Regions from separate parts of the Pseudomonas onubensis genome, predicted to be linked through region 2. Evidence: predicted binding sites of a transcription regulator. Region 2 holds the regulator's gene; the other holds the start of a gene.
What was found. Region 2 encodes FliA, which starts transcription of late flagellar genes. Its sites were predicted from a motif close to CTAAAGTTTNNNNNNNNNNNGCCGNTAA; they were not measured.
Positions count from the first base shown of each region.

Region 1: ACTD9P_RS13610 (methyl-accepting chemotaxis protein) is a predicted target of FliA. The motif match lies at 2,635-2,662, and genes of this name have one in related genera.

Region 1 covers NZ_CBFHAZ010000033.1:45,412-50,500, forward strand. Annotated here, with positions in the region: gene ACTD9P_RS13600 (alpha/beta fold hydrolase) at 1-273, shown strand, start outside; gene ACTD9P_RS13605 (TonB-dependent siderophore receptor) at 433-2,595, shown strand; gene ACTD9P_RS13610 (methyl-accepting chemotaxis protein) at 2,779-4,272, shown strand; gene ACTD9P_RS13615 (hypothetical protein) at 4,343-5,089, shown strand, end outside.
Region 2 covers NZ_CBFHAZ010000130.1:882-6,494, reverse strand. Annotated here, with positions in the region: gene ACTD9P_RS26830 (protein phosphatase CheZ) at 1-593, opposite strand, end outside; gene ACTD9P_RS26825 (chemotaxis response regulator CheY) at 612-986, opposite strand; gene fliA (RNA polymerase sigma factor FliA) at 1,155-1,895, opposite strand; gene fleN (flagellar synthesis regulator FleN) at 1,892-2,725, opposite strand; gene flhF (flagellar biosynthesis GTPase FlhF) at 2,831-4,147, opposite strand; gene flhA (flagellar biosynthesis protein FlhA) at 4,159-5,613, opposite strand, start outside.

The DNA of each region.
Region 1 (5,089 bases), on a different contig from region 2:
TTCAACTACCGCTGGCGCCTCGGTCTGGTGCAGGGCGAAGCGCAATACGCCGCCCTGGAGCAAACACTCGCGCAGGCGCCGAGCATTGGCGTGCCGACTATCACCCTTGAAGGCGACGCCAATGGCGCGCCGCATCCGGCACCTGAGGACTACGCCAAACGCTTTACCGGCAAGTACCAGTTCCGTCTGGTGAGCGGCGGCATCGGCCATAACCTGCCGCAAGAAGCGCCGGCGGCGTTTGCCAAGGCCGTGATAGACGCCGACCAGCTGTGACGGGCTCTAGCCATATGCCACCCTGGAAAATGTGAAATTTTTGTTAACTATGTCTCCCCAAAGGCTTTTTTGCTTGGGCTTGATCTGCCACACTAATGCGAATAATTATCAACAGATTTATTATTCGCTAGGGACGGCGTTCAGGGGAGACTCCGTTTCATGTCTGTGCAACTTCATGTTGGCAAAGCATTTACACCCAGTTTGATGGCGTTGGCGGTTTATCTTGCCACCTCACCCGCGGCCTTCGCCGCCGACGCGCAACAACCGCCAGAGGTGGTTGAGTTAGGTGCGACGCAGATCAACACCGAGCAAGTCCTCGGTGCGACAACCGAAGGCAGCCAGTCCTACACCACCGGCTCGATGGCAACCGCGACCAAACTGCCGCTTACCCTGCGTGAAACCCCGCAAGCGGTCACGGTCATTACCCGTCAGCGGATGGACGACCAGGCGATGACCAGCATCAACGACGTGGTAAAAGCCACGCCAGGTTTGTTCCTGAATTTCTCCAGTGGCCCTGGCCGAGAATCCTATACCTCACGTGGTTTCGACATCGACAACCTGATGTATGACGGCATCCCCACCGGCTATAACGGCGTTTCAGTCGGCGCCCAGCCGAACCTGGCAATGTTCGACCGCGTCGAGATCGTGCGCGGGGCCACCGGCCTGGTGACCGGCGCCGGCAACCCTTCGGCGGCCATCAACCTGATACGCAAGCGGCCACTGGATGAGCAGAAAGTCACCCTCACCGGCGCCGCCGGCAGCTGGGACGACTACCGTGGCGAGCTGGACGCCTCCAGCCCACTCAATGACAGCGGCACTTGGCGCGGCCGGGTTGTGACCTCTTACCGAGACGCCAATGGTTTTATCGACAAAGCCAAGGAAGACCACGGCCTGTTCTATGCCGTCACCGAGGCAGACCTCAGCGAAGACACCACTTTGACCCTGGGTTTCTCGAACCAGAAGGACAAGACCAACTACTTCTGGGGTTCTTCGATGGTTGGCCAGGACGGCCATCACTTGAACCTGCCGCGCTCCTACAACCCAGGGACCACCTGGGAGAACAAGGATCAGGAGATCAACACGGTGTTTGCCGAGCTGCGTCAGCGCCTGGCCCACGACTGGAAACTGCAGATCAACGCCAACTACGCTGAGCAGGACGCGCTCTTTTCGGGCTCCTACCAGTCGCGCTGGGTCAACAACACCCTGGCGCGCACGGTCTACCAGGCCTCTTACGATGAAGACCAGGCCGGCGTCGACGCCTTCGCCAGCGGCCCCTTTCAGGCCTTCGGGCGTACCCATGAATTGGTGGTCGGCGCCAGCCGCCGCATCTATGACATGACCACCCACAACTACAGCCCGTACAACTTGAACTGGCCACTGACGGCGGGCAAACCGGACTTCGTCCACACCACCAACGACCGCGACGTCACCACCCAGGACGGTGTCTACCTCACCACACGCCTGAGCCTGGCCGACCCGTTGAAGCTGATCCTCGGCGCCCGTCTGGACTGGTATGACTACGATGCCCATGGCAGCAACGATGGCGATTACCATGTAACGCGCAACCTCACCCGCTACGCCGGTCTTATCTACGACCTGGACGACCACCACTCGGTGTATGTCAGCTACAGCGACATCTTTACCCCGCAGAGTGACAAGGACAGCACCGGCACGCCGCTCAAACCGATTGTCGGCAAGAATTATGAGGTCGGTATCAAGGGCGAATACCTGGGCGGCGCATTGAATGCTAGCGTCGCGCTGTTTCGTGTAGACCAGGAAAACCGTGCCGTGGCGGTGGTGGTGCCGAACTGCCCGCAGGCATCCTGCGCGGTAGCCTCAGGCGAGATTCGCAGCCAGGGTATCGACATGGAACTGCAGGGCGCATTGACCCCCAATTGGCAGGTTGGCGGCGGCTACACCTATGCGCGCACCCACACCATCAAGGATGACGCCAACCCGCAAAATGTTAACAAACAGTTCGACACCGACATCCCGGAACACTTGTTCAAACTGACCACCAACTACCACTTCCAGGGCGCTCTGGAAAAACTCCGCATAGGCGGCAACGTCTACTGGCAAAGCCGTTTGTACAACGACTTTAAAGTCGCGGACGGCAGTACCTACCGCCTCAAGCAAGGCGCCTATGCCGTGACCGACCTGATGGCTGGTTACCAAGTCAACCAGCATCTGGACCTGCAGCTCAATGCCAACAACATCTTTGATCGCACGTATTACCAGTCCATCTCCAACTCCGTGAGCTATGGCGGCGACTCCTACGGCGCACCGCGCAACATGATGGTGACCGCCAAATATAGCTTCTGATCCTGTTTGTATTTTCGGTCGCCCGCTCGGGCGGCCGTTCTTAAGTCTTACTGTCCACTGCCGATAACGATTTGTTACAGCTGATCCGGCAAAAAACCTGATACCTGCTTTGCTTTTTACCGGCGGCCCATCGTGGCACGCCGCATGCTTTGTTCCTGGCTCGACCACATGGAGTAAGAGTGAATGCCCGCACGCGCCCGCTTCCTGGAGCACTACCGCAAAGCCGACCGCATCATGCTGGCGTTGATCTGGCTGATGTTTCTATTCTCCCTGGGTCTGGCCTTCTGGCACGACACTTGGCTGCAAGCCGTGATCGTCGGTGGTGGCGCCAGTGTGGTGCTTACGCTGCTCTATCGCGCCCTCGGTGGCACCCGATTAATGCGCTGTTTGCTCGGCGCCGGCCTGATGGTCATGGCCGCGCTGCATATCAACCAGGCGCAGGGCTTGATCGAAGCGCACTTCGGTATCTTCGCGCTGCTGGCGGTGCTGACGTTTTATCGCGACTGGCTGCCGATCCTCGTCGCGGCGGTGACCATCGCCGTCCACCACGTGGTGTTTCACGCGTTGCAGCATCAAGGTTTCCCGGTATTTGTGATGGACCATCATGGCGGCTGGAACATGGTGTTCGTACACGCCTTTTACGTAGTGATGGAGACGGTCGCCCTGCTCTACCTCGCCATTCATAGCCAGGCCGAGGCGGTCGAAAGCCAGGAGATGCTGGAAAAAATGCTCGCCGTGACGTCCCAGCTCACGGTAGAAACCGCCCGGGGTGAAGGCAAGGCGCATGTGTCCCTGGCCAAGCGTTTCGACCACTTCCTGCAGCAGATCACCCACCTGATCGATGGCGTGACCCGCGACTCCCATGGTCTCGGCCAACTCGGCCAGGCGTTGGCCAGCGCCAGTGGCACATTGGAAAAAGGTGCGCGCCATCAACTGGTCGAAATCAACCAGATGACCGACTCAATGCAGCGCATGGAAGACGCCACCGGCCACATTACCCTGCACGTCGAACAGGCCGTTGAACATGCGGGCAAGGCCAGCCAACAGATTGCACGAGGCCAGGACAGTGTCGGTCGCGCCCAGCAGGAAATCACCCAATTGGCCTCACGTATCAACGGCACCAATGAGACGGTGCAAGGCCTGGCCACGCAAGCCGAACAGATCGGCTCGGTACTCGAAGTGATCAGCAGCATCGCCAACCAGACCAACCTGCTGGCGCTCAACGCCGCCATCGAAGCCGCCCGCGCCGGCGAGCAAGGCCGAGGTTTTGCGGTGGTCGCCGATGAGGTCCGCAGCCTGGCCCAGCGCACCGCCGTCTCCACACAGGAAATCAAACAGATCATCGAAGGCCTGCAACACGGCAGCCGCCAGGCCGTCGAGGCCATGCACGACAGCCAGGCAGGTGTAGCGCGTTGCGTAGAGGACAGCCAACTGGCGGTGGACATGTTGCAGGCCGTGGGCGCCGACATCGCGCATATCGACGCGCTGAACGGGCGAATCGTGATTACCACCCGCGAACAGACCTCTGCCAACCTGGAGATTGTCGGGCGCCTGCAGTCAGTGCAGAACATTGCACAAAACACCGCCGATGATGTGGAAATCCTGGCGCGCAGCAGTGAGCAGTTGCCGCCGATTGCGGTCAGGCTGGATGCGTTGGGGCGCAGGTTTCATCAGTGAGTGTCGGGGGCGTGTCGAGTACTGGCTGTTCGCCCCCTTTAACGTTTACAAGACATGGAAGGTTTGAAATATGGACACAATTTACACACTAGACGCCAGGGGTAACGTTTTTCTTGAGGTGATCACAGAGCACTTTGGAATTTCTCAGCAGTTAATGACGCACCAAATACAGGCTATGTTCCAAAGCACCTTAAAAGCCCTCGCAAACAGCGGCGTCAATTATCAACAACTTAAAACCGCCCTCGTCCCGTCCATTGAAAACAATGAAGCAGCCTTTCTGTTTGATACGCGGGTAATCCAATCCAGCAGCTATGGTCAAGCGATCATGTCCTACCTGCTTCCTCTACTGGAACCCAAAAGTACCCAAAGCATCCTCGCGGGAGATTTAATCGCCAGCAACAAACAACAAGACTACGTGTATGAAATCATTGAACACCAAACAAAAGTAGCGCGATATTTTGAGTACGGGCACAGCACCGATATCTTTTGCATTTATTTAAACAATATTACGGACGCGGCACTGGAGCGAATAAACGAAGGGCTGAAAACGCAAGCTTCCTATATTGGCTTTATTCCGACCACCTATGACTCCCCCGCTAAGACGTACCTTTCCACAACCTTAGTGAACGTAGGCATAAAACGTGAAAAAACAATAATTTTGGCGCACGAAGATGATCGACCAAACGACCAAAACGTAAACATCACCAGCTATGACTTTGAAAAAGAAGGTTATTGCATCAAAAGTATCAAGACGCTTAACTTTACCCAATTTCTCAGTTATAAAATAGAACGCAAACCGTTAGCCAGACATGAAACA
Region 2 (5,613 bases):
AGCAAGTTGCTTTCCACTTCGGTGACCAGTTGGGTCACGCGCTTGATCACTTGACCGGTGAGGTCCTGGTAATCCTGGGCCAGCAGAATGTCATTGAGGTTGCTGGCCACCGTGCGGTTTTCCTGTTCGCTGCGCGACAGAAAAGCGTCGACCCGACGCGCCAATTCACGAAACTCCTCAGCCCCCACTTCGCGGCGCATGAAGCGGCCCCAGTCAACGCTGAGCGCCTGAGCTTCGGTGACCATGCCATTAACCAACGGCGTGGCGTTTTCCACCAGGTCCATGGTGCGGTTGGCCGCCGCCTCAGTCAGCCTGACCACATAGGACAGGCGTTCGGTGGCATCAGTGATCTGCGAAATTTCTTCGGCCTGGGGCATGTGCGGGTCAATCTGGAAATTGACGATTGCACTGTGCAGCTCGCGTGTGAGCTTGCCCACTTCCTGATACAGGCCGCGGTCACGGGTCTGGTTAAGCTCATGGATCAACTGCACCGCGTCGCCGAACTGGCCTTTTTCAAGGCTTTCGACCAACTGGTGAGCATGCTTTTTCAGGGTCGACTCAAAGTCTCCCTGTGACGTTTCGTTATGCTCCATAGCTCCCCCGTGGTGACATCAGCCGTGGATGCGTTCAAAGATCTTTTCGATCTTCTCTTTCAAGGCCAACGCCGTGAATGGCTTGACCACGTAACCGTTAACCCCGGCTTGGGCGGCTTCGATGATCTGTTCACGCTTGGCTTCGGCGGTCACCATCAACACAGGCAAGCTGCGCAGTTTTTCATCGGCGCGCACGTGACGCAGCAAGTCGATACCGGTCATGCCCGGCATGTTCCAGTCGGTTACCAGAAAGTCGATGCTCCCGCTGTTGAGGATCGGAATCGCCGTCAGGCCGTCATCCGCCTCGACCGTGTTGGTGAACCCAAGGTCACGCAACAGGTTTTTTATGATCCGCCGCATCGTTGAGAAGTCATCAACGATGAGGATTTTCATGTTCTTGTCCAATTCGACCTCCAAGCAGTCTTAAACGCGCCCAGCACCTGGACGCGCCATTTCAATCAACAGGCGTTACACAAAAAGGACTGCCCAGGGCACCACGGCACGAACCCGCAAAAGCATGCAGCCTTTGCGGTAGCGTCTGCAGTGTCCCCACACTGCCTGTCAGCGCGCGCGCCACTCTCCCAATCGCCCCCGCAAGCGGGCGGCGCACTGGCTATGCAGCTGGCTGACACGCGATTCGCTGACCCCCAGGACCTCACCGATTTCCTTGAGGTTCAGCTCTTCGTCGTAGTACAGCGCCAACACCAGTCGCTCACGCTCCGGCAAATTGGCAATCGCTTCCGCCAACGCGCCCTGGAAACGTTCGTCTTCCAGGTCGCGTGACGGTTCCAGATGTGCACTCGCGCCGTCCTCGTGCAGCCCTTCGTGTTCGCCGTCCTGCAAAAGGTCGTCGAAACTGAACAGGCGGCTGCCCAAGGTATCGTTCAAAATCCCGTAGTAATCGTCGAGACTCAATTGGAGTTCGGCCGCAACTTCGTGATCTTTAGCGTCACGACCGGTTTTTGCTTCAATTGCACGAATTGCGTCACTGACCATGCGCGTATTGCGGTGTACCGAACGCGGCGCCCAATCACCTTTACGCACTTCATCGAGCATCGCACCACGTATGCGAATACCCGCATACGTCTCGAAACTCGCGCCCTTGCTCGCGTCGTATTTGGTCGACACTTCGAGCAGGCCGATCATGCCGGCCTGGATCAAGTCCTCAACCTGCACACTGGCAGGCAGGCGTGCCAGCAAGTGATAGGCAATGCGCTTGACCAAGGGCGCATAGCGCTCGATCAGTTCGCCCTGGCTGTCACGTGCCGACTTTTTGTAAAGGTTGTAGCCGCTGGATGTCATAGCACAGGTCCCGCGCTCGTCTGATGCACCAATCGCTCGACGAAAAACTCCAGATGCCCCCGCGGGTTGGCAGGCAACGGCCAAGTATCGACCTTCTGGGCAATAGCCTTGAACGCCAATGCGCACTTCGAACGAGGGAACGCTTCGTAGACTGCACGCTGCTTTTGCACAGCCTTGCGCACACACTCGTCATAGGGAACTGCGCCCACGTATTGTAAGGCGACATCGAGGAAGCGATCCGTGACCTTGGTCAACTTGGCGAACAGATTCCGCCCTTCCTGCGGGCTTTGGGCCATGTTGGCCAGCACGCGGAAGCGGTTCATGCCGTAGTCACGGTTAAGCAGTTTGATCAGGGCGTAGGCGTCGGTGATCGAGGTGGGTTCGTCGCACACCACCAGCAGCACTTCCTGGGCGGCGCGCACGAAGCTGACCACCGACTCGCCGATCCCGGCGGCGGTGTCGATCACCAGCACGTCGAGGTTGTCGCCGATGTCGCTGAACGCCTGGATCAGGCCGGCATGCTGCGCCGGGCTCAGGTGCACCATGCTCTGGGTGCCCGAGGCGGCCGGCACGATGCGAATGCCACCGGGGCCTTGCAGCAGCACATCGCGCAGCTCACAACGGCCTTCGATCACATCGGCCAGGGTGTGTTTGGGTGTCAGCCCCAGCAGAACGTCCACGTTCGCCAGGCCCAGGTCAGCATCCAGCAGCATGACGCGACGGCCAAGCTCTGCCAGGGCCAGGGACAAATTCACTGACACGTTAGTTTTCCCGACGCCACCTTTGCCGCCGGTCACCGCGATCACCTGTACGGGATGCATGCTGCCCATTTTATTTCTTTACCTTGTCTTGCTTAGACGCAGGCTACATGGCTTGGCCGCGTGAATCGCTTGCAGACCATCGATGTAGATACATTTCACGGTGTTCATCCTGCCTCACCCCACCCGCTTAGCCGGGTTGTGGTAAAGGTCGGCGAACATATCGGCCATCGCTTCCTCGCTAGGCTCTTCTTGCATTTGCACGCTGACAGCACGGCTGACCAACTGATGACGGCGCGGCAGATGTAAATCATCCGGGATCCGCGGCCCGTCGGTCAGGTAGGCAACCGGTAACTCATGACTGATCGCCAGGCTCAACACCTCGCCCAGGCTCGCGGTTTCGTCGAGCTTGGTGAGGATGCAACCGGCCAGGCCGCAGCGCTTGTAGCTGTGGTAGGCAGCGGTAAGAACCTGTTTCTGGCTGGTGGTTGCAAGCACCAGGTAATTTTTTGACTTGATGCCACGCCCGGCCAGGCTTTCAAGCTGCATGCGCAGTGCCGGATCGCTGGCTTGCAGGCCGGCCGTGTCAATCAACACCACGCGCTTGCGCAGCAGTGGGTCGAGCGCATTGGCCAGGGACTGGCCCGGGTCGACGTGGGTCACGGTCACATTGAGGATGCGGCCCAGGGTCTTGAGCTGCTCCTGGGCGCCGATGCGATAGCTGTCCATGCTCACCAGCGCGATGTTCTGCGCGCCGTACTTGAGCACATAACGGGCGGCCAGCTTGGCCAGGGTGGTGGTCTTGCCCATGCCGGCGGGGCCGACCATGGCAATCACACCGCCCTCTTCCAGCGGTTCGATTTCCGGCGTGGCGATCATGCGCGCCAGGTGCGCCAGCAACATGCGCCAGGCCTGGCGTGGTTCTTCGACTTCGGCCGTCAGTGCAAGCAAATCGCGCGACAGCGGGCCGGACAGGCCGATGCGTTGCAGGCGACGCCACAGGTTGGCCTGCTGCGGCTTGCTGCCTTGCAGCTGCGTCCACGCCAACGAGCCCAGCTGCACTTCGAGCAGCTCACGCAGGCCATTGAGTTCAAAACGCATCGAGTCGAGCGCGCGCTGGTCGACCGCGGCGGCCGGGGCTGGCGCTGCTGGACGTGGTGGTTCTTTGAAGGTCGGTTCTACCAACGGCTCGGCGGCGGTCAAAGGCAGGCCGGCGAACAGTTGGCGATTGGTGCTGGCATCGCTGTCGCCACGCATGCTCAATTCAGCCTGGGCCGAAACAATGCGCGAGGCGGTCTTGCGCAGCTCGTCTTCGAGTTCCATGTTCGGCACACGCGGCGCCAGCGCCGAGGGGGTGTAATCCAGGGCAGCCGTCAGCTCGACACCGCCGGCAATGCGACGGTTTCCAATAATCGCGGCATCGGCGCCCAGCTCATCACGTACCAGTTTCATGGCCTGACGCATATCGGCGGCGAAAAAACGCTTAACTTGCATAACCCACTACCTCAGCCGTTGGGCCCTACTGTCGCGACGATAGTCACTTGCTTGTTGTCAGGAATTTCCTGATAAGCCAAAACGTGCAAATTCGGTACTGCCAGGCGCCCAAACCGCGACAACATCGCTCGAACCGGGCCCGCCACCAGCAGAATCACCGGGTGGCCCGCCATTTCCTGACGCTGTGCGGCTTCGATCAACGAACGCTGCAGTTTCTCAGCCATGCTTGGCTCCAGCAGAACGCCCTCTTCCTGGCCAAGCCCTGCCTTCTGAATACTATTGAGCAATATTTGTTCCAACCTTGGTTCCAAGGTGATCACAGGCAGCTCAGACTCAATGCCTACAATGCTTTGCACGATGGCGCGGGACAAGCCGACACGCACCGCAGCCACCAAAGCGGCAGTATCTTGACTCTTGGCGGCATTGTTGGCGATGGCCTCGGCAATGCTGCGAATGTCGCGCACCGGCACCTGTTCGGCGAGCAAGGCTTGCAGCACCTTGAGTAATTGCGACAGCGACAGCACGCCGGGCACCAGTTCTTCGGCCAGTTTTGGCGAGGCTTTGGCCAGCAAACCCATTAATTGCTGGACTTCCTCGTGGCCGATCAGCTCGTGGGAGTGCTTGTAGAGGATCTGGTTGAGGTGGGTGGCGACCACGGTGCTGGCGTCCACCACGGTGTAACCCAGCGATTGTGCCTGGCTGCGCTGGCTGACCTCGATCCACACCGCCTCCAGGCCAAAAGCCGGATCTTTGGCGGTAATGCCGTTAAGGGTGCCGAACACTTGGCCGGGGTTGATCGCCAGTTCGCGGTCCGGGTAAATCTCGGCTTCGGCCAGGATCACGCCCATCAGGGTCAGGCGGTAGGCGCTGGGGGCCAGGTCGAGGTTGTCGCGAATGTGTACGGTGGGCATCAAGAAGCCCAGGTCCTGGGACAGCTTCTTGCGCACGCCCTTGATCCGCGCCAGCAATTGGCCGCCCTGGTTGCGGTCCACCAGCGGAATCAGGCGGTAGCCGACTTCCAGGCCGATCATGTCGATCGGGGTGACGTCATCCCAGCCCAGCTCCTTGGTTTCCTGGGCGCGGGCCGGGGATGGCAGCAAGTCTTGCTGGCGGGCGATTTCCTGCTGGGCCTGGACCTTGACCGCATTTTGCTTGCGCCAGAACAGGTAGGCACCACCGGCGGCCATGGCCGCCATGCTCAGGAACGACACGTGCGGCATGCCCGGCACGATGCCCATGATCGCCATGATACCGGCGGCCACGGCCAGCGCCTTGGGCGAGGCGAACATCTGGCGGCTGATCTGCTTGCCCATGTCTTCGGAGCCCGAAGCACGGGTAACCATGATGGCCGCTGCTGTGGATAACAACAGTGATGGCAATTGCGCCACTAAACCGTCACCGATGGTCAGCAAGGCGTAGACCTTGCCCGCATCGCCAAAGGTCATGCCGTGCTGGAAGATCCCGAC